One region of the Priestia sp. YIM B13552 genome, then DNA from elsewhere that is predicted to be linked to it. Evidence: a T-box and tRNA genes for the amino acid it is inferred to sense, from the RefSeq annotation. Region 1 holds a T-box; the other holds one or more tRNA genes.

Region 1 (6,628 bases):
TTGATTTTTTTTAAAAAGATGTTCATTAAGAATTAATTCTTAATGAACATCTTTTACTTTTATTTAGAGATAAATTCTTTATTTCCCATATATGGACGCAGCACTTCTGGAATTTGAATTGATCCATCTTCCTGCTGGTAGTTTTCTAAAATTGCAGCTACCGTACGACCAATTGCTAAGCCAGAACCGTTTAGTGTATGAACATGCTCTGGTTTTGCTTTTGTATCACGTCGGAAGCGAATATTAGCACGGCGAGCTTGGAAGCTTTCAAAGTTTGAACAAGAAGAAATTTCACGATACGTTTCATAACTTGGAATCCAAACTTCAATATCATACTTTTTGGCTGCTGTGAAACCTAGGTCAGCTGTACACATGCTTAGAACTCGGTAAGGTAAACCTAATAGTTGAAGAACCTTTTCAGCATGGCCCGTTAATTTTTCTAATTCATCATAAGAATCCTCTGGCTTAACAAAGCGAACCAGTTCTACTTTATTAAACTGATGCTGACGAATAAGACCACGTGTATCTCTTCCTGCAGAGCCTGCTTCTGATCGGAAGCAAGCACTATACGCTGTATAAGCAATTGGAAGCTGATCTCCACTTAAAATTTCATCACGATGCAAATTTGTAACTGGTACTTCAGCTGTAGGAATTAAGAAATAATCTTCTTCTTTAATCTTGAATGCATCTTCTTCAAATTTAGGAAGCTGCCCTGTTCCCATCATGCTTGTACGATTTACCATATATGGAGGAAGGATTTCTTCATAACCATGCTCATCCATATGTAAATCCATCATAAAGTTAATAAGAGCGCGTTCTAATCTTGCACCTAACCCTTTATAAAATACAAAGCGGCTTCCCGTTACTTTCGAAGCTCTTTCAAAATCTAAAATATTTAAATCTGTTCCTAAATCCCAATGCGGTTTTGGTTCAAAATCAAATTGTTTAATTTCTCCCCATTTGCGAACTTCTACGTTATCATCTTCAGTTTCACCTACAGGCGTACTTTCATGTGGAACGTTAGGAATTGAAAGTAGCAATAGTTCTAATTCTTCTTCAACGCTGCGAAGCTCTTCATCCAATTGCTTTACGCGGTCTCCTACTTCACGCATTTCAACGATTAAATGATCAGCATCTTGTTTTTCACGCTTCAATTGTGCAATTTGCTGTGATACTTCATTTCGCTTGCTTTTTAACTCTTCTGTTTGAGCAATTAGCTCACGGCGTTTTGCATCTAACTCTTCAAAGCGACCTAAGTCCGTTAAGTCCTCACCACGAAACTTGAGCTTTTCTTTTACTTCATTAAAATTAGCACGTAAAAATTTTAAATCTAACATACTTAGTACCTCCTTTAGTATAAAAGGGCAAAATAAAAACTCTCATCCCCATGAAAGGGACGAGAGTTTACCCGCGTTGCCACCCTAATTGAAAGCTAAAATAAGCCTTCCTCTTAAACCAGATAACGGATGAACCGAAACTGCCTACTACTTTTTCGACAGCTTGCTCCAGGACGGATTCATAAGAATTGATTATCGATTCACACCAGCCATCGACTCTCTTGAAATCAAAAATCTTATTACTATTTCCTATCAACGCTTTATACCAATATCATTTTTATTAATCATAATGTACTACAAGTCTGTACAAGATGCAATTCATTTATACAGGTTTTTTTGAAGCTTCTTCAACCATTGCTACAAAATACTGCGCCATGCGAGCATCATCTGTTAATTCTGGATGAAACGAACATCCCAAGAATTGACCTTGTCTTGCCGCAACGATTCGGTCGTTATGCATGGCTAAGACTTCAACGTTTTCTCCTACTTCTACAATATGCGGAGCACGGATAAATACGCCTATAAAATCTTCACCGATATCTTTAATATTTAGGGCAGCTTCAAAGCTATCCCGTTGACGCCCAAACGAGTTTCGAGCTACCGTAATATCCATAACACCTAAATGGGGCTCTTCACGGTCAACGACTTGTCCTGCGAGTAAAATTAAACCCGCACACGTACCAAATACCGGTTTACCTGCTTGTGCAAACTGGCGAAGAGGTTCCATAAAGTCATATTTGTCAATCAGACGACGCATCGCTGTGCTTTCGCCGCCCGGTAGGATTAAACCATCTATTTCGTTTAGCTGTTCAACTTTTTTTATGATAATGGCTTCAGCGCCTGCTGCTTCTAATGCTTGTGCATGCTCGCGAAAGGCACCTTGTAATCCTAACACGCCTACTTTTACCATTTTGTCAAAACTCCCTTTAAATTACCATCCACGCTCTTGCATGCGGTTTTCTGGTAATAATGATGAAATTTCAATCCCTTTCATTGCACTTCCTAACCCTTTTGATAAGTTTGCAATCAGTTCATAGTCTTGATAATGTGTTGTTGCTTCCACGATTGCTCGCGCAAATTTTTCAGGGTTGTCTGATTTAAAGATTCCTGATCCAACGAACACACCGTCTGCTCCAAGCTGCATCATTAACGCTGCGTCTGCTGGTGTTGCTACGCCGCCTGCTGCAAAGTTTACAACCGGTAAACGACCTTCACGTTTAATTTGCAGTAATAACTCATAAGGTGCACCTAATAGTTTAGCTTCTGTCATTAACTCATCTTCGTCCATGCCCACAACTTTACGTACTTGAGCATTTACTTGACGCATATGACGCACTGCTTCCACAATGTTTCCTGTCCCTGGTTCTCCCTTTGTACGAAGCATTGCAGCTCCTTCAGCAATACGACGAGATGCTTCGCCAAGATCACGGCAACCGCACACAAATGGAACCGTAAATGTATTTTTATTTAAATGAAACTCCTCATCAGCTGGAGTCAACACTTCACTTTCATCGATGTAGTCTACACCCATCGCTTCTAGCACGCGTGCTTCAACAATATGGCCAATACGAGCTTTTGCCATAACTGGAATGGACACAGCATTCATCACTTCTTCAACAATTGTTGGGTCTGCCATACGAGACACGCCGCCTGCTGCACGGATATCAGCTGGAACACGCTCTAATGCCATAACAGCAACAGCGCCTGCTGCTTCTGCAATTTTTGCTTGCTCTGCATTGATAACGTCCATGATAACGCCACCTTTTTGCATTTCCGCCATTCCTCGTTTTACACGATCAGTACCTGTAATGTTATTCATGTTTGTCTTCCTCCTGTATCAAGTGTTTCACAATAATTTTTAGTGTATATACAAAATTCAAAACTTAGTGTCTATTTTACCGCATTTTTCGGAAAATTCCTATCTAATTTATAGATTATATACAAACAAATCTAAAAATAAAAAGAAGAGATACTCTCTTGTAGTATCTCTTCTTTCTGTTCAGTTATCATTAAAACCAGTTATTCACTGTATTTGCAGCATTCATCCAAATATCGCTGAAGAAGTTGCCAATACTGCGGATAGCGAGAGAGAACCATCCAGCTTTTTCAACAGATTCGTTTGTCACAACCGGCGTCATGCTATCTGTAGTTTGACCTCCTACATAGCCTAAATCTTTAAGATTGCTGTTTGTTGCACTGACATAAGCAACTGTTTCTCCTTTTTTAATAGGAGCAACAACTTTTTGATCGTTCATAACTTTATCGTTTAACTTAAAGTTGATTTTAGTATGATCTTTTTGACCTTTTTCGGTAATAATCTTTACCGAATTCTTTGGAGAAACGGAAGCTTCTTTTGATTTTCCTTTAGCAACATTAATTGTTTCATGCCCTTTAATCTCGCCGTTAGCAGGCACTACTTCTTTTAACTGAAAATGACTAAAAGCATAATCCAATATCTTTTTTGTTTGGGAAAAACGAGCAGCTTCCGTAGACTTGCCGTTTTCCTTAGCATTCATTACAACTGTTATGTATCTTACCCCGTTACGCTCTGCAGTCCCAGTGAAACATTGACCTGCAAAATCTGTATGGCCAGTTTTTAAACCGTCTACGCCGCTGTAGGCAGCTGAAAAACCTGGGAGCATCTTGTTCCAATTGTTCATTTTTGTTTCGCCTTGTTGCCCTTGTCTAAACATCTTAGAAGGAGTTTTAGCTACTTCCAAAGATTCTGGATAATCATGAATTAAGTGATAAGCAAGGGTAGCAACTGCCCGAGCCGATAGAAGGTTCTCATCTTCTTCCTTCGTTCCTTTTGGATACATTCCTTTTAACAGAGAATTAGAAAGACCTGTGGAATTGACAAATTTTGATTCACCCATATTTAATCTTTTTGCCGTTTCGTTCATTAACTTAATAAAGTTTTCTTCAGAACCACTGACAGCTTCAGCTAAAGCGATTGCAGCTCCATTAGCTGAGTAAATAGCCATGGCATCATATAATTCTTTCACCGTGTATTTTTGGTTTTCAATTAACGGTACATTCGATAATCCATAATCTTGAGAAATTTTAGCTGCATATTTACTAACTGGCACACGTTGATCCCAAGATAATTTCTTATCTTTTATGGATTCTAATACTAGGTATTCTGTCATCATTTTTGTCATGCTTGCAATACCTAATAAAGCATCCGTATTTTTCCCGTATAATACTTTCCCCGTACTTGCCTCTACTAAGATCGCTGCATCTGCTTCAACGCCAATATCATCTGTTTTAGGAGCAGCTGATGCTTGTGTAGAGACAAAAAATACGCTGGCCATTAACATAACAGCAATGACACAAATTAATTGTTTCTGTACTGCGTTTCTCACTCTATACCCTCCAAACGTAAACTCACATAAATGTAATTTTATCATACTAAAATTTAAAAAAATAGATAAAGAAGTACTGTTACATTCATGATCCATGACATAAAAAACACGTTTCCCTAATAGGGAAACGTGTTTTTTAAACATTCATGATTATCTCATAGAATAGTTAGGAGATTCTTTTGTGATTTGTACATCATGTGGGTGGCTTTCTCTTAAACCTGCTCCAGTCATACGAATGAATTGTGCCTGTTCACGTAACGCTTCTAAGTTAGCTGAACCACAGTAACCCATTCCTGCGCGTAAACCGCCGATCATTTGATATAAAGTATCTGCTACAGGTCCTTTGTAAGGCAAACGTCCTTCGATACCTTCTGGAACTAATTTTTTATTATCTTCTTGGAAGTATCGATCTTTACTTCCTTTTTCCATAGCTCCTACAGAACCCATTCCACGGTACACTTTAAAGCGTCTACCTTGGTAGATTTCTGTTTCTCCAGGACTTTCTGTCGTTCCTGCTAGAAGGCTTCCTAGCATTACTGTATGTCCACCAGCTGCAAGTGCTTTTACAATATCTCCAGAGTATTTAATACCGCCATCTGCGATAATAGCTACACCGTGCTTACGAGCTTCAGTTGCACAATCATATACTGCTGTAATTTGTGGAACGCCTACACCAGCTACAACACGAGTTGTACAAATTGAACCAGGTCCAATTCCTACTTTTACTACGTTTGCTCCTGCTTCAATTAATGCTTTTGTACCTTCAGCAGTTGCTACGTTACCAGCAATAATATTTAACTCTGGATATGCCTCGCGAATGCTGCTTACCGTATCTAAAACGCCTTGTGAATGTCCATGCGCTGTATCAATAACGATAACATCAACGCCAGCTTGTACTAATTTTTCGATACGAACGTTTGAATCAGCTGTTACGCCAACAGCTGCTCCAACTAATAATCGACCTTGTTGATCTTTAGCTGCATTTGGAAACTCAATTACTTTTTCAATGTCTTTAATTGTGATAAGGCCTTTTAATACGCCATTGTCATCTACAAGAGGTAACTTTTCAATTTTGTATTGCTGTAGAATTTTCTCTGCTTCTTCTAAAGTCGTTCCTACTGAAGCAGTAACCAATTCTTCTTTTGTCATTACATCAGCAATTTGCATTGAATAATCTTGGATAAAACGCAAGTCGCGGTTTGTAAGGATTCCAACTAGTTTTTGTTCTTCTTCGTTGTTGACAATCGGCACACCTGAGATACGATATTTGCCCATTAAATGTTCAGCAGCAAATACTTGGTTTTCAGGAGTTAAAAAGAAAGGATCCGTGATAACACCACTTTCAGAACGTTTTACTTTATCAACTTGTTCTGCTTGCTGTTCAATCGACATGTTTTTGTGAATGATACCTAAACCACCTTGTCTAGCCATCGCAATAGCCATTTCAGCTTCTGTAACTGTATCCATTCCTGCACTGATGAACGGCACCTTTAATTTTAATGTTTTTGTTAGTTCAACACTCATATCAACGTCTTTAGGTAATACCTCAGATTTTGCTGGCACCAGTAAAACGTCATCAAATGTTAAGCCTTCTTTAGAAAATTTGCTTTCCCACATTATAGAATCCTCCTTTAAACGACAGAATATTATTAGTAGATTAACAAGCAGATATGTACCTGTCAATAACTTCACTAGATATCAGATAATTCTAATAAAAAGAAAAGGTGATTTAGTTGCATAAATTTAATGATGTTTGGACGTCCTACAATTTATTTTTCTCCGTTCCTTTTGTACAAGACTTTTTAAAAAAGCGCTATCAAAAATTGAATTATAGCGATGCAGAGCAACATAGCTTTAAAAACAGTTACCCCTTTATTTATTATTTGGAACACAGTAAAAATTATTATCAAGTTGCGGCACAATCTC
Region 2 (17,369 bases), on a different contig from region 1:
ACGGTCTAAAAATTGCGTTCCTTTCATTTGCTTTTTGGCTAAAAGCTGGTCGGTAATTTGTTTTTCTACCGCTTTTTGAAGCTCCATATCAATAGTTAAAACCAAATCACTGCCGCGTTCACCTTTAGACACTTGAATTGTATCAAGGAGATTTCCTTTTTTATCTGTTACATATTGGACTTTTTCTTTTTGACCGCTGAGCTGAGCTTCGTATTGCTTCTCTAAATAGCTCGTCCCAACTTGGTCATTTCGGCTATAGCCTCTTGACAAGTAATACTGTACTTTATCTTTAGGCAGTCCTTCGTTGGCAGATGATACATTTCCAAGCAAAGTGCGAAGAGTACTGTTTTCTGGGTATGAGCGATCCCAGTACGTTGTTGTATCAACACCTGGAAGTTCATCTAAGTGCTCACTTACAACGGCATACTCTTCATTTGTCACACCGCTCTTAACAATTTGCGGGGTGTTAGAGTAACCTGCCTCCATTTGGCGCTTAATAGCGAGAACTTCTAAATCACTCTTTAGACTTTCTAAATCTTTTTTAGAGATGCGGTCTAACTGACGTTGATACAGTTCGTCATCAGTCATTTCACCAACTTGAACTTTTTTGCGATCAGCTTGCGTAATTTTCTGTTCCGCTTCTTTAGGGTGAAGCATAATCCAATAATCCTTCATATCGCGTTCTGTAATTTTTACCACATTCTTAGCATCTTTATTCTTTTTATTTTCCGGAATATCAATCACATTTGTGGTGTAAGGAACATCGATCATAGTGGCTAACTTTTTAGCGATGCGCAGCCTTTCTTCAGCTGTATTTCCTTGAAAACGAGTATATGTAATTGTATTTAAAGAGGTATTATCTACAATTACGCGGTTATAACGATCGTACATTTTCCCTCGAGGAACAGGCGTACTGACCGTAACGTCCTGTGTTTTTTCGACTTCTCGTTCGTAATTCTCACCGTATACAATTTGAACAAGTCCCAACCGCAAAATTAATACGGAAAATAGGGCAAATACGGTCAAGAAAAGTAAGTTCACACGAAAAGGCACGTGACTTTTTCTTCTTTTTTTCTTTTTCATACCAACACCTACACTTTATAAAACATATATACCATAACACCATAAAATCAGCTATTTAGCAAATAAATAGACACCTGGCAGGTGCCTATTTACACAACGTATTTATTCTAAAAGAAAAGCGAAGCATTTTCCATAGTACAAATGAAGGAGCTCACAATACTCTAAGCTGGAGACTCTCCGTCTCCTTCATTTAATACCGGAGGAGTAACAGTCGTTTCTTTTTTGTGCAGAGGCTGTGAGATATGTCTCACACAAAAATAAATGATTGTATGCCCTGCTCCAACAATAGCTAATAAAATGGGAATACTTTTTGCTTCATCAAAAAATAGTACAGCTATTAAAAATAAAGATATGGAAGCGACGCGTCCAATATTCAGAAATACTTCTCTGACAACAATGTATTCAATTCTTTTTGAAACAACGTCTTTTGCTCGCCCAATCACATCGTACGTTAGAGAAATGAATGGAACCAACAAAATAGGATAAGCAATGGCAATACAAACAGCATATATAATTAACTTTGGATACGATAAGTTAAAGATAAGCAAAAAGACTGCTCCATAGAGAAGGAGGCCCCCTGCGAAGATAAATCGAAGGCGATTTTTTTGCTTAATAAACCTTGAGGCAACATAGTATCCTACAAACGCAACTGCTGAATTCACCAGTCCATATGTTCCTAAAGCTAGTTCACTTCCCGTCGTAATAAATACCATGACGGATACAACAAAAATGAACGTACCTTCACGCAACCCTTGAAAGAAATGAGCCTGCAATATTCGATTCCAGTCTTTATTGACTTTTCGTTCAGCCCATACTTCTTTAAATTTGTATACTCCTTCCGCTGCGCGTCTTGTAATAAAAAAACTAAGCACAACGGCACCGATAAACAATAGCAGCGATACACCAAACACGATTTTATACCCAAGTGATTCATACAAAGCGGAAATAACAAAGCCCGCTCCTAAAGGACCAATCATCCCTGCAAAAGAGTTTAAGATCCCTAAAAATCCGTTAAAAAAGTCTCTTGTATCAGGTTCTGTAATTTCAAAAGTTAGCACATTAAAAGCTAGCCAATAAAAGCCGTATCCTATACCCAGCAGTCCGCCAAGCAATACTAAATACTGGGCTGCGTTAGCTCCACTGATTAATACAGCGATATAAAAAACAGCTAAAAAAGATACACCTAATCTTAAAACCACAACCCGGTCAATTCGTTTGGCCCATTTACCTGCTAAAATAAACGTAAGCGGCTGAAGCACCACTACCGCTAAATTATAAATAGCGAGATCCGAAAATTCGCCTGATTGTTTCCACAGATAAATGTTAACAAACGAATTGGAAATTGAAATAGCCAAGGCATAAAGACCGCCTATAATTAAAAGCAAAAGTAAATCTTTACTAACTTCTACATCTCCAACTACTTTTTTTAATAAAGGCATATCAAAAAACTCCTTTTCTCTTCTACACCTAGTGTGTGAAAAAGAAAAGGAGATATGTAAAAGAATTGGAAAACAAAAAAGCCAGTAAAGGTAATAATTACTTTACTGGCTCTTAAATACGTCTTCAGCTTATTTTGCAGCGTCGTAACGTTTAGCAACTTCGTCCCATTTTACAACATTAAAGAATGCTGAAATGTAATCTGGACGGCGGTTTTGGTAATTTAGGTAGTAAGCGTGCTCCCAAACGTCTAGACCAAGAATTGGCGTTTTGCCTTCCATTAATGGGCTATCTTGGTTTGGTGTGCTTGTTACTTCTAATTCGCCGTTGTTTACAACTAACCAAGCCCAGCCAGAACCGAAGCGAGTTTTAGCTGCATTTGCAAATTCTTCTTTGAATTGATCAAAGCTGCCGAATTTGCTAGCGATAGCGTCTGCTAATTCACCAGTTGGAGCACCGCCGCCGTTAGGGCAAAGGATTGTCCAAAATAATGAGTGGTTCGCATGACCGCCACCGTTATTGCGTACTGCTGTACGGATATCTTCAGGAACAGCATCTAAGTTTGAAATTAACTCTTCAATACTTTTGCTTTCTAAATCCGCTTTGCCTTCAACAGCAGCGTTTAGATTTGTAACATATGTGTTGTGATGTTTTGTGTGGTGAATATTCATTGTTTCTTTGTCGATATGTGGTTCCAGTGCATCGTATGCATAAGGTAGTTCTGGTAATTTGTAAGCCATGAATAATTCCTCCTTCAAAATATGTAAGCATTTTGGCGCAAAAGCACCATATACGTTTAGATTAGCAAATTTACCCTACTGTTTCAAATAAAAAGTTCCTAATCCATGATTTATATTTACCTAATTCCCATTCGCTATTCTTTTAAACATAAAAAAAGCTTCTTTTTCTCAAAAGAAGCTTTGAATAGACAATAGTATGGCGGAGGAAGAGGGATTCGAACCCCCGCGGGCTTTAACACCCCTGTCGGTTTTCAAGACCGATCCCTTCAGCCGGACTTGGGTATTCCTCCAACCCTATAAATGGTGGACCCTGCAGGACTCGAACCTGCGACCGGACGGTTATGAGCCGTCTGCTCTAACCAGCTGAGCTAAGGGTCCACATGGCTCCACAGGTAGGACTCGAACCTACGACCGATCGGTTAACAGCCGATAGCTCTACCACTGAGCTACTGTGGAACAATATGAATTATGTATGTCACAAACGCAAATTGGAAAATAGCGGCGGAGGGGATCGAACCCCCGACCTCACGGGTATGAACCGTACGCTCTAGCCAGCTGAGCTACACCGCCATGGCTCCACAGGTAGGACTCGAACCTACGACCGATCGGTTAACAGCCGATAGCTCTACCACTGAGCTACTGTGGAACAATATAACATTTACTAGCGACATTAAAAATTTAACATGTTTCTAACCTAAAGTCAATATATTATTTTAAAACAGCGTATAAAAAATAGGCAATCATCAGCAGTTGAATAAATCCTTTTGAAATAGCGCCACTAAAAAAGCCAATAACCGAACCTACTCCAATTTTTACTGCGTTGCTAATTGTGGTCCGATGAACAATCAGTTCTCCTACAATCGCTCCGATAAACGGCCCTAAAATAATTCCAAATCCCGGAATGACAAACGGACCCACAAGCAGCCCAACTGTACTTCCCCAAACACCTGCTTTAGTGCCTCCGAATTTTTTCACACCAATAATATTAGCTATATAGTCTGCTAAAAAAAGTGCGACAACTAACAATCCTTGTATCACCCAAAATAACCAGCTATAGGAGCTAAAATCATAAAATAAACCGTATATAACAAATCCCAGAGCTACAAATAGCACGCTTGGGATGATGGGATAAACCAACCCAACAAACGATACAACAAAGCTAATGATAATTAATGCCCAACATAAAATAGCCATGCCCGCACCTATCCTTTTTATTATTACTATTTATCATACAATAACCACTCCCATAAAGAAAGACCTTGCACGACGAGTCCTTCCTTTATTTTACTTTCGAATACGATTTTTGAGTGTACCTCTGCAATATTAACAGCACGGTCCTCAAGCTGCCCGTAATATCCCCCAAAAACAATGACAGGGAAACCTGTACATATACGCATAAGATGTGCTTGTGACAAAACGCTCCACCGCATCATTGTAATTGGTAACGGTTTCTAAAATCTATTGTAAACCTTAAATTTTCGCTATAAAATAAGATATAACCAGAATCTTCAATAAGAGGAGGCTTTACAATGAGCATGCTGAAAAAGATGGCATGGAGTTTTACTTCCTTCAAAAAAATAAGGTCGCTTCGCTTTGAGCATACGAATAAAACAATTGGCTTTGTGCTGTTTTTAACATTTATTTCTTTGCTGCCTACATTTTTCTTTATGACTTTGACGATTGTAAATGGCTATCATATCGCTACTACAGATCTTCCGAAATCTGTTTCTTCTTTTTCTATTTCAAACTCACAGCTTACGTCAAGTCAACCTTTCACAAAAAAAGTAAATGGTACCGCTTTTATCTTAAACCCCTCACAGTCTATTGAACGGTTTCATTCCCCTGCTCATGCCATTGGTTTTTTAAAGGATGGAATTTACATCACGACTAATTCACAAACACAAACGTATTCATATGAGTTGCTAAACTGGCATCATAAAGATAAAAATGAACTGCTAAACTTGCTGCACGAACAAAAATTTTCTTTATACATACTTGTCCCTATCGCTATGCTTTTACTGTACGTATTAACATCTGGACTAAACTTCCTTTTTATTACCTGCCTTGCTTATCTTGGGAAACTGATTGGACTCATTACTAAAAAGCAGCTTCCTTTCAAGCAGCTATGGGCACTGAGCGCTTATAGTACAGTAGCCTTCACGCTGCTGTATACGCTTTTTGAAGCTTTTTCTTTGTCTCTAGCACTACATAGCTCTCTTTACTGGATAGGAACATTCTTCATTTACTTGTTGCTCGTCACAAGGGTTCCTATAAGAAAAAAAGTAAAACCTAATAAAGATGCTGGGACAAACGTATCTTAGTTGAAGGAAAATCCAAACGAGGAATCTAGATTCTTGATAGAGAATCCACCTCTTTTGGATTTTTTTATTGATATGGTGAACGCAGGTTTCATGTATGCGGCTGCTTCTAGCTGGTGATTGGAGTGATGTAGTTAAGTCTCAGCCTCTTTATTTCGGTACAACTTTTCTTCTTCCCATTGCACAAGGAAGAATTTTCAACTGATACAAAACCCACAAACCTCCTGCTGTGAGCAGAATAAAGCTATAAACAAACATCAGCCTTTCAGTGTGCATCCACACTTCAAAAACAACAGGTCCCAACGCTACTCCTAAAAATCTCACCGTTCCATAAATGGATACAATAAACCCTCTTTCTTCGTCTGAAGCCGCTGAAGTAATCATCATATTAATACACGGAAGAACAAATCCTAAGCCGCCAAAGGCGACTGTCAAACAAAACATCAGCACAGGAAGCGTATAAATAATCGTTAATACTCCAAACATCAGGAATAAAAGAGTTATCCCTACTATCATTAATTTTTTCATGAGCTCTACATCTGTTTTGATGCGTTGACCCGTCCAATAAGAAACGAGCGTCATCGCACCAAGAGGAAATAAAAAAGCGGTTCCTTTAAAAAAACCGTCTATATGATACGTTTCCTCTATTAGAAAAGATAAGTAATATAAAATGCCAAATAATAAAAATAACCCCAATCCCCCCACAAAGAATAAAGGAAAAAGCGATTTTCTTTTATCATAGACAATCCCAATGGCTCTCTTTAAATATTCTTGAACAGATACTAAATCCGAGCCTGTTTTCCCTTCTCTCACATACATCACTATACCTACTAAAGCAGCACCTGCAGCTAAAGGATAGACAAAAAATGCGGCATACCATACGACGAGTGCTGCCGATGCTCCAATTATCGGCGCAACCACTTTTCCAACTCCGTTATACACTTCTAAAATCCCGAGGACTTTTGCTCTTTTTTCCCCTGTAAATACATCTCCAGTTAATGCCATTGCCAACGTTGTAGTACCTGCAGCTCCAATCCCTTGAATGACTCTGCCTGCCATCAACACAGCAAAGCTTCCAGAAGAGAATAAAGCACTACCAGCAGCGATGACACTGCCTATTATCATCATGACGAGTGAATATATGATTAACTTTTTACGCCCATACCGGTCTGATAAAATTCCTACAGCAGGAATACACAATGCGGCTGGAATCGAAAATGCACTCAGTATCAAACTGGTTTGAACTCCGCTTAAGTGAAGTGACTTTTGAATGCTTGGCAGCAGAGGAATGAGCATGGAATTTCCCAGCACCATGATTAAAGGCAATAAGCCTAATGAAACAACCATTAATTTTCCTTTCAATTTTCGTTCTCCAATCATATTTAAGTAAGACAAGCATAGGCTTTACACATAAGCAAAAGAATGAAGGAGGAGCATAATGAAAAAGCTATGTGCATTAGCCGCTTTCGCTTTTATCGGATATATTTGTCACTACGACATTAAATACGGGACCATTCCCACTGCTACTGAAGCAGTTCAAGTCAGCAAAGCGCAGCCTGCAGAAACAAAAGCCGCCAGCTCTTCTTCCACCTATACAAAAATAAAAATTAAGCCAGGCGATACAGTTTTATCCGTCATTGAGGAGCTTACAAAAAAATCGATACCGGTTTCTATGAACCAAATGATTACAGACTTCAAAAAGTTAAATAACGGTACAGCGCCTGAGGATATTCAAATTGGAAAAACGTATAAGTTCCCTATTTACAAGTAATGACAGCATTCTTCTTGTCAAGATGGGATAGTCATTGTTAAAATAGCTAAGGTAGTACTTTCTACTAGTTATTTTGTTCATAAAGAGTTATTCTATTAATGAATTCAAATTCTTGATTTCATTTTGAAGGAGAGATTATCACGTGAGTGAAATTATACATCGTACAAAAACACGCCCGGTTAAAGTTGGAGATTTAACAATCGGAGGCAGCAACGAGTTAGTTATTCAAAGTATGACAACCACTAAGACACATGATGTTGAAGCAACGGTTGCAGAAATTAAACGTTTAGAAGAAGCAGGATGCCAAGTTGTTCGTGTTGCTTGTCCAGACGAGCGCGCAGCAGATGCAATCCCTGAAATTAAAAAACGCATTAACATTCCATTAGTTGTGGATATTCATTTTGACTATCGCTTAGCATTAAAAGCTATTGAAGGCGGAGCGGATAAAATCCGTATCAACCCTGGTAATATCGGTCGCCGTGAAAAAGTGGAAGCTGTTGTAAATGCTGCAAAAGCTAAAAATATTCCAATTCGTATTGGAGTTAACGCTGGTTCACTTGAAAAACGTATTTTAGATAAATACGGCTATCCGACAGCAGATGGCATGGTAGAAAGTGCACTTCATCACATTAAAATTTTAGAAGACCTTGATTTCCATGACATCATCGTTTCAATGAAAGCATCGGATGTTAACTTGGCAATTGAAGCTTATGAAAAAGCTGCTCAAGCATTTGACTACCCTCTTCACTTAGGAATTACAGAATCGGGTACATTATTTGCAGGAACTGTAAAAAGTGCAGCAGGTCTTGGCGCTATTTTATCTAAAGGAATCGGAAATACATTACGTATTTCTTTAAGTGCGGATCCTGTAGAAGAAGTAAAGGTTGCGCGCGAATTGCTAAAATCATTCGGTTTAGCTTCCAATGCTGCAACTCTTATTTCTTGCCCAACTTGCGGACGTATTGAAATTGATTTAATTAGCATTGCTAATGAAGTTGAAGAGTATATTTCAACTGTAAAAGCACCGATTAAAGTAGCGGTACTTGGCTGCGCTGTAAACGGTCCTGGTGAAGCTCGTGAAGCTGATATCGGGATTGCAGGAGCACGCGGTGAAGGTCTACTATTCCGCAAAGGCGAAATCGTACGCAAAGTTCCTGAAGAAACAATGGTTGAGGAACTAAAAAAAGAAATTGATAAAATTGCTGCTGAATATCACGCAAAGCAAGAAGCTGAAAAAGCTGCAGCTAAATCATAACTAAAAAAAGCGAGGCGCATATGCGCCTCGCTTTTTTTATGAAAAGAACGGTAATATAAACGTACCGACAATAATCGATACAACTCCGATCCCTATTGCCCATGCTCCTAGCGTAAGTGCTCCTTTTCTGCGTGCGATAAACCCTAGAATAATCCCAGCGGCACCAAGAATAATTGGTAAAAAGAATAGTGAAAGAATCGAAAGCACGAGTGCGAAACGACCGTATCCCGTTCCTTCTCCTCGTCCAGCGACTTCATGATTGCGATTGCGATTGCGATCAATATCTATAACTTCACGCTCTGCATGAGGCTCTCCTACTCGGTAAGGAACGCCCACTTCAGCTGCAGTTTCTTCCATGAAATCAGCTTCATATACATCTTTTCTACGCCTTTGTTCTTCATTCTCCATGCTTAATCCCTCGCTTTCGTAAATAAGGAGCATTTATAGTATCTGAATGCGGGGAAAAATTATAAGTGTTAATCTTATACAGCCGCTCGCTCCCTTATAAGAAATAGGTACAGACGCAATCACCAGGCCGTGCAGTGATCATTACGTTTTGCTAAAGGCGTATAAAAAGTATTACTGTTTCTCTTTAGGCTTTATGTTACACTAGACAAGAATAATCAAGCACCTAAGTAGAATAAACGTATTAAAGGAGTGCACGTAGTTGACGAAAAAGTTTGGAATTGACATTGATGGAACTGTTACTTCTCCTGAAACTTTTGTTCCTCATTTAAATAAAGCCTTTAACTTAAATTTAACACTTGAAGACATTACAGAATATGATTTCAGCCCTTTTGTAAATGTATCACCTGCTGAACTCGGGAAATGGTTTAAAGCAAATGAACGCTCTATTTACGAAACCTCTCCACTTGCAGACGATGCAAAAGCGGTTTTGCAAAAATGGCATCAAAAGCACGAATTATTCTTTATTAGTGCAAGGCACGATAAGCTATTGGACGTCACGGAAGAATGGTTTCAAAAAAATGAACTATCGTTTCATCACATTGAGTTAGTGGGTTCTCATTTTAAAGTTGAGACAGCAAAACGATATGATGTTGATATCTTTTTTGAAGACAAACATGATAATGCTTGTGAAATCAGTGAAGAATGCAATATCCCTGTTATCTTATTTGATACTCCTTATAATCGCTTACCTGTTCCAAAAGGAGTGGTTCGCGTATACAATTGGCTAGAAGCAGATCAGTGGGTAGCCAGCTGGTTAAAAGAACAGCAAAAATAAAAAAGAGAGGTGCATAACGCCCTCTCTTTTTTATTGATTACATTCTATACATTGACCGTAAATTTCAAATTTATGGCCTGTAATATTGTACCCACGCAAATCCTCGTCTACATACTCCATCGGACAAGCTTCAATTTCTTTTGTTTTTCCACAATCTAAACAAATGAAGTGGTGATGATGATGGGCGGTCGCACATTTAAATCGAAAGTGCTTTTCGCTCGAAAGCTCCGTCATTTCAAGTACGCCTAACTCCACAAACAATGATAAATTACGGTAAATTGTATCAAAACTCAGACCAGGATAATCAGGCTTCATGTACTCTAATACATCTTTTGCCGTTAAGTACTTATTTGATTTTGAAAACAGGGCAAGCATTTCTTCACGCTTTCCTGTATGTTTATATCCTTGATCTTTTAATAAATGAATGGCTTCAGTTAAATTCATTTTTGTTTCCCCTTCCGTCCTTTATTAATCATAATAGATATGATTAAAATAACAACAGCAATGACAACAATTGTACCGCCTGGTGCTAAATCCAAGTAGTACGCTGAAAATAATCCGCCTAAAACAGATATTTCGCCAAAAATCACCGAAAGCAGAATCGTTTGTTTAAAGCCTCTAGCTAAGCGAATGCTTGCTGCTACAGGAAGAGTCATAAGAGATGACACTAATAAGATACCGACGATACGCATCGATACAGCAATGACAAGAGCAACCATCACAATAAATAAAAAGTGCATCCACTTCGATTTAATCCCAGAAGCAGAAGCGTGCTCCTCGTCAAAAGATAAAATAAACAATTCTTTATATAAGAAAAAGACAATAGCTATAACAAATACGGCTATGACAACAACTGTCCAAAGATCCGAACGACTCACCGCACTTACGCTTCCAAACAAATAGTTCATTAAATCATTATTAAAACCGTCCGCTAGCGAGATACAAATTGCACTAATCCCAATTCCGCCCGATAAAATAATCGGAATGGCCAGCTCTTGGTAATGCTTGTAGACGCTTCGAAGTTTTTCAATAAAAAGAGCGCCTGTAACGGAAGATACCATCCCTAAATAGACGGGGTTCACTCCTTGCATAAACCCTATTTTCTGACTAAGAAGCAAGCTCGCAGAAATCCCTGCTAGCGTCACGTGACTTAACGCGTCTGCAATTAAAGAAAGACGTCTTACTACGATGAACGTGCCCAATAAAGGAGCTAAGACGCCAATAATCATACCGGTTAAAAATGCATTTCGTAAAAACTCAAATTGAAATAAACTGCTTATCATACGTGCTGCCCTCCATGATGATGATCATGGGTTAACACATGAACATTATGACCATAAAACATAGATACGTCATGTTCACAAAGCTGTTCGAATTCTTTAGCATTCCCATGAAAGTGTAGAAATTTATTTAAACAAGCAACGTGGGTTACTTTTTCTGAGACAGTGCCAATATCGTGAGTAACAAGCACAAGCGTAATTCCTTTTTCTTTATTTAACTTTTCGAGAAGCTCATAAAAAGTGTACACATTTTGTGCATCCACTCCGACTGTTGGCTCATCTAAAATTAACAGCTCGGGTTCACTTACAAGCGCGCGCGCAATAAAAATTCGCTGCTGCTGACCACCGGACAGTTCTCCTATGTTTCGATTTAAAAATTCGCTCATCCCCACTGCTTCTACCGCTTCTTTTACTTTTTGTTTATGAGAAGCATTCATAAAGCGAAACAAACCTAATTTTGAAGTAAGACCCGTGGAAACTACTTCAAAAACGGTAGCAGGAAAGCCGCTGTTGAAACTATTCGCTTTTTGCGATACATATCCAATTTTACTTCGTTCTTTAAACCTTCTCTGATCTTTTCCAAATAAACGAATTGCCCCTTGAGATGGTTTTTGCAAACCAAGCAAACATTTGATTAGCGTTGATTTCCCAGAGCCATTTGGACCAACGAGACCCAAAAAAGCTCCTTTTGGAATTGAAAAACTTATATCTTCTAATACATTCACTCCATCATATTGAAATGATAAATGATCAATTTCAATGATATCAGGTGTATTCATATGCGCCTCACCATTCTTTTTTTATATTTCTCCATACAAAAGAGGGCACGGTTTCTATCGTATACTCCGTTACCCATTTACTTTCTCAGAATCATTACGATTTAGTCATTAATGTAGTATACAGGATTGTCTTTTATTTGTAAACTAAGCCGTTTCACTCCTTTGCTTTCTTATCTCCGTAAGTTCATCCGACTCGAAATGTTGTTTTATTACACAATATAGTCACATCTTTCTTTTTTATTCATAAACTGTATATGACGAGGAGGTAATCATATGAAAATTGTACAGCAGATTGTCAATAAGAAAGTAAACAACATTACCCCGAAAGAGCTTTTAAAGTATAGCAAACAATACAACATCCCCATTACAGATCAGCAGGCACACACACTTGTATCCGTCATTAGACAGCAGCCCGTAAATATTTATAACCTTGAAGAGCGCCGAAATTTAATCAAACAAATTGCTCAAGTAACAGATCGTGAAACTGCCAGACGAGTGAACGAATTATTTCAGCAGTTGATGTAGAAGAAAAGGTCATGTCTATAGACATGACCTCTTCTTTTACATATGAAATTACATAAGCTTTTGTTTTAGCTCTGAATCAAAGCTTTGTGCACGAACCATATCAATTTCCAACTGATATGGCGCTTTTTTATTTTTCTTATCTTCTCCTACATAAGGAGTTTCTAGAATTTTAGGAACTTCTGTAAACGCTGGGTGATGAACAATATAATTCAGTGCACCAAATCCGATTTCACCAAATCCAATATTTTCATGGCGGTCTTTTCGAGCACCGCATACATTTTTACTATCATTGATGTGAAGCACTTTAATTCGCTGTATGCCTACGGTTTTGTCAAATTCATTTAATACACCGTCAAAGTCTTGAACGATATCATAACCAGCATCATGTACGTGACATGTATCAAAACAAACAGAGAGCTTTTCATTGTGCGTCACGCCATCAATAATTTGGGCAATTTCTTCAAAACTTCTTCCACACTCTGTTCCTTTTCCAGCCATTGTCTCAAGCGCAATTTGAACTTCTTGATCAGCTGTCAACACTTCGTTTAGACCTTTGATAATTTGCTGAATACCGGCATCTGCTCCAGCGCCCACATGAGCTCCTGGGTGAAGAACAATTTGCTTTGCACCAAGAGCATGGGTGCGCTGAATTTCAGACGTTAAGAAATCTACTCCAAGCTCAAATGTTTCGGGCTTTGTTGTATTTCCTAGATTAATGATATAGGGAGCATGTACAACAATATCTGTCATTCCATGCTCTTTCATATGCAAAAGACCAGCTTCAATATTAAGCTCTTCAATCTTTTTGCGACGAGTATTTTGTGGAGCGCCTGTATAGATCATAAACGTATTCGCTCCGTAAGAAGCTGCCTCTTCACTTGCTCCTAAAAGCATCTTTTTGCCGCTCATTGATACGTGAGAACCAATTTTCAACATTACTTTTTACACCTCTAACCTATTGCGATTAACGATTGTTGCGTCTTTCACTACGCTTTTTCTTTTGCACATACTTTGTAATTTCACGAGCACGTTTTTTCTTGTAGCCAGGCTTTACTTTCTTCGGCTTTTGAATAAAGCGATGTGCCTCTTCTCCCACTTCATCCGCTTTCTTTACACGCTTTTTACGGCGGTTACGGTCATCGATGGAAACCCATTCTTGCTTTTGAAGATCTTTGTTTACAAACTCGATTCCCATTTTCTCCAGCTTATTTACTGCATCTTCATCTTCCACATCGAAGATTGTAGCAGCAATTCCAGAATGACCAGCACGAGCTGTACGTCCTACTCGGTGAATGTAGAAATCTAGATCTGAAGGAAGCTCAAAGTTAATGACGTGTGAAATTCCTTCAATATCAATACCGCGAGCTGCTAAATCTGTCGCTACTACGTATTGAAATTCTAAATTATTAATTTGCTTCATCATTTTCTTACGGTCACGAGGAGATAAGTCTCCGTGAATTCTTCCTACTTTTAATCCTTTAGACAGTAGGTCATCTGCTACTTCGTCCGCCATTTTCTTTGTATTTGTAAAGACGATAGCTAAATAAGGATTATAAGAAATAAGCATATCATGCAGGAGCTTAAACTTGTTGCGATGACGCAGTGGAACTAATACATGCTCTAATTTAGCTGCTGCTGCTTGCTTCGGCGAAACATGCGTGAATTTTGGATTTTCCATGTATTTTTTTAAGAATGGCTTTAATTTTTCAGGAATAGTTGCTGAAAAAACAAGCATCTGTAATTTTTCAGGCATATTGCTTGCCAAACGGTCCACATCTTCTAAAAATCCCATATCAAGCATTAAATCAGCTTCGTCTACTACTAACGCCTTTGTTGTATACACAACTAACGCTTTTTCATTTACTAAATCAAACAAACGAGCCGGTGTTCCTACAACAACTTGAGGCTGCTTCTTTAATTTGTCGATTGTACGCTGCTTATCTGTACCGCCGATAAAACATTTTGCTGAAATTTCTTCTCCTTCAGCACTGTGTTTTGTTAGCTTTAATACTTCTTGATAAATTTGAGAAGCAAGCTCACGAGTTGGAGCGGTGATTACAACTTGTACTTCTTCTTTTTTAGGGTCTACCTTTTCAAGTAAAGGCAATAAATAAGCGTGTGTTTTGCCGGTCCCTGTTTGCGACTGACCAATTACACTTTCCCCTTTTAAAACGGAAGGAATTAAGCGCTCCTGAATCTCTGTAGGCTGATAAAAACCTAATTGTTTAATTGCTTCTATTAAAAATGGTTGAAACTCAAAACGTTCAAAGTTTGTTTTTTCCATAATAGTCTCCTTTTTTACATTCACGTTCATCTTTTAAGGCACAATATATGATTATAATCGATTTTTCCTTCTGTGACTACTTCTCATTCATATTACTAAAACTTATTACCTGTTTCAAAAACATTTTATCGCGAGTTGCATACGATAGTAAAAGAAAATCTACTTTACTAAAGGAGGTGCGTCCTTTGCTACAGCGAAGACCACCATTTCCACCCGGTATGCAAAGAAGAATGATGCCAGGAATGCCACCACAAAACGGCTTTGGGCAACAACCTGGTAACTTTGGCCAATTTAATCCATTACAGCAGTTTCGTAACTTTGCCCAGCAAACAAATGCTCAACAATCATTTTACCCGAATCAGCAAGGCCTGAACCGTGGAGGAGGTAACTTCTTAACTCGCCTATTCCGAAGAGGCGGAAATAGAAACATACCATTTCAACAAGCGGCTGCGGCTGCTCCTCGAGGTTCTTTGTTTTCTGGACTTTCAGGAGCCCAAGGTGCTGCAGGAGCGACTAACTCTTCTTCCCTGCTTGGAGGTTTGCAAGGATTAACGAACCCTGCTAACTTGAGCTCCATGATGGGGAATGTTCAGCGAGTACTAAAAGCAGCGGAAACGATGGGACCTATGATTCAACAATACGGACCTCTTGTCAAAAATGCTCCTTCTCTATGGAAAATCTATCAGGCCTTGCGCTCAAGTGATGACACAGATGAAGTACTCGAAGCAGAAGGAACAGAGGTTTCTGAAACTGATGAAAGTAAAGACAGTAAGGTTTTATCAGCAGGCGCAGAAAGCACGGATTCATCCGATGATGAGCTGGATTTCTTTGAAGAAGAAATTGAACATTCATCCAGAGATCGGGTGTCTAAACCAAAACTTTATATTTGATAAATCTGCTGATTCCTTAAGGAAATACAGTGAGCAAAAAAAGAATATCTTTGTATTCTTCCTTCCTCTTTTATATAATAGAAGCGAGTTGAATTGCTCGTCAGGATTATGATGAGGAGGAAATTGAAATGAAAGTTATTAAAATTGCACCGCGCGGCTATTGTTATGGTGTAGTAGACGCAATGGTCATTGCACGAAACGCCGCTTTAGATAAATCATTGCCTCGACCAATCTATATCTTAGGAATGATTGTTCATAATAAACACGTTACAGATGCGTTTGAAGAGGACGGCATTATCACACTGGACGGTGCTAATCGCCTAGAAATCTTAGACCAAATAAATGAAGGAACCGTTATTTTTACTGCGCACGGAGTATCTCCAGAAGTAAAAGAACGAGCAAAAGAAAAAGGCTTAACAACAATCGATGCTACATGTCCGGATGTTACAAAAACCCATGACCTTATTCGCCAAAAAGAAAAAGAAGGTTATGACGTTATTTATATCGGAAAACGAAATCATCCTGAGCCAGAAGGTGCACTTGGTATCGCGCCAGATATCGTTCATTTAATTGAAAAAGCAGAAGACGTAGCCCATTTAAATATTCAACGTGAAAAAATCATTGTAACAAATCAGACAACAATGAGTCAGTGGGACGTTGCAGAAGTAATGGAAAAGGTAAAAGAAAAATATCCGCACGCTGAAGTTCACAAGGAAATTTGTTTAGCTACACAAGTTCGCCAAGAAGCTGTAGCCGAGCAAGCAGGTGAAGCAGATGTTACAATTGTAGTAGGAGATCCTAAAAGTAACAACTCAAACCGTTTAGCTCAAGTATCAATGGAGATTGCCGGCACTGAGGCATATCGTATCGGTGACATCTCAGAGCTGCAGATCGAATGGTTGATGAACGCGAAAACCGTAGCTGTTACGGCAGGAGCATCTACCCCTACTCCAATCACAAAAGAGGTCATCAATTTTCTAGATCAGTTCGATCCGGAAGATGAAACAACTTGGACACGTGAAAAAAGCGTGCCTCTTTCAAAGATCTTACCAAAAGTTCGAACAAAAAAATCGTCTTAATAGACGCAAAAGAAGGTGTTGACATTCGTCAACACCTTCTTTCTTTGTTACATAAACGTAAATGGGTTTGTGTCTACTTTTGAATCAAATACTTCACACTCAAAGTTTTTCGCATCAAAAAGACTGGTTAATACACGCGTTACACCTTGTCTCATAACTTTTTCAACATGATGACCAGGATCTACAACGTTTAATCCCATTGCCATTGCATCATGCGCAACGTGGAAATACAAATCACCTGTTACATAGGCATCTGCTCCGCTAAATTTTGCGTTTGTAATATATTTGTTTCCATCTCCGCCAAGAACAGCTACTTTTTTCACTGTGGCATCCATAGACCCTACTACTCTAACACCATCCACATCCAATACTTGTTTAACATGAGCGGCAAACTGTTTTAACGTCATCTCTTCTTTTAACTTACCAATTCGTCCAAGTCCAAGCGTCTCGCCCGTTTGTTCCACTGGATAAATGTCATAGGCTACTTCTTCGTAAGGATGAGCACTGAGCATGGCACGAATAATTTTATTTTGTTGACCCGCTTCAAAAATAGTTTCAACTTTTGCTTCATTTACACGTTCTAACTCTTCTTTTGAGCCAATGTATGGATTGGCTTCTGAAGAAGGTTTAAACGTGCCTTCCCCTTCAGTTGAAAACGTACAGTCGCTGTAAAGACCCACATGTC

Evidence for each region. The T-box of region 1 lies ahead of serS (serine--tRNA ligase). A T-box ahead of a tRNA ligase gene usually reads a tRNA of that ligase, here a tRNA-Ser.
Region 2: it has a tRNA-Ser gene. The T-box ahead of serS (serine--tRNA ligase) is inferred to sense a tRNA for this amino acid. The anticodon was not compared.

Annotation. Positions count from the first base shown of each region.
Region 1 is NZ_JBHZOU010000018.1:8,223-14,850, forward strand. It holds gene serS (serine--tRNA ligase) at 60-1,337, opposite strand; T-box leader at 1,390-1,602, opposite strand; gene pdxT (pyridoxal 5'-phosphate synthase glutaminase subunit PdxT) at 1,660-2,247, opposite strand; gene pdxS (pyridoxal 5'-phosphate synthase lyase subunit PdxS) at 2,269-3,156, opposite strand; gene ACFX40_RS27425 (serine hydrolase) at 3,347-4,702, opposite strand; gene guaB (IMP dehydrogenase) at 4,853-6,319, opposite strand; gene ACFX40_RS27435 (YaaC family protein) at 6,436-6,628, shown strand, end outside.
Region 2 is NZ_JBHZOU010000002.1:800,383-817,751, forward strand. It holds gene ACFX40_RS10170 (peptidoglycan D,D-transpeptidase FtsI family protein) at 1-1,083, opposite strand, end outside; gene ACFX40_RS10175 (MFS transporter) at 1,245-2,522, opposite strand; gene sodA (superoxide dismutase SodA) at 2,652-3,260, opposite strand; tRNA gene ACFX40_RS10185 (tRNA-Ser) at 3,458-3,550, opposite strand; tRNA gene ACFX40_RS10190 (tRNA-Ile) at 3,562-3,638, opposite strand; tRNA gene ACFX40_RS10195 (tRNA-Asn) at 3,642-3,716, opposite strand; tRNA gene ACFX40_RS10200 (tRNA-Met) at 3,757-3,830, opposite strand; tRNA gene ACFX40_RS10205 (tRNA-Asn) at 3,832-3,906, opposite strand; gene ACFX40_RS10210 (DUF456 domain-containing protein) at 3,969-4,454, opposite strand; gene ACFX40_RS10215 (hypothetical protein) at 4,481-4,675, opposite strand; gene ACFX40_RS10220 (DUF1189 domain-containing protein) at 4,790-5,581, shown strand; gene ACFX40_RS10225 (MFS transporter) at 5,729-6,940, opposite strand; gene ACFX40_RS10230 (hypothetical protein) at 7,017-7,349, shown strand; gene ispG (flavodoxin-dependent (E)-4-hydroxy-3-methylbut-2-enyl-diphosphate synthase) at 7,501-8,604, shown strand; gene ACFX40_RS10240 (DUF4190 domain-containing protein) at 8,641-9,012, opposite strand; gene ACFX40_RS10245 (5' nucleotidase, NT5C type) at 9,272-9,847, shown strand; gene ACFX40_RS10250 (Fur family transcriptional regulator) at 9,878-10,291, opposite strand; gene ACFX40_RS10255 (metal ABC transporter permease) at 10,288-11,130, opposite strand; gene ACFX40_RS10260 (metal ABC transporter ATP-binding protein) at 11,127-11,906, opposite strand; gene ACFX40_RS10265 (DUF2624 domain-containing protein) at 12,180-12,431, shown strand; gene ACFX40_RS10270 (deoxyribonuclease IV) at 12,480-13,367, opposite strand; gene ACFX40_RS10275 (DEAD/DEAH box helicase) at 13,396-14,715, opposite strand; gene ACFX40_RS10280 (YqfQ family protein) at 14,892-15,605, shown strand; gene ACFX40_RS10285 (4-hydroxy-3-methylbut-2-enyl diphosphate reductase) at 15,734-16,684, shown strand; gene ACFX40_RS10290 (Nif3-like dinuclear metal center hexameric protein) at 16,732-17,369, opposite strand, start outside.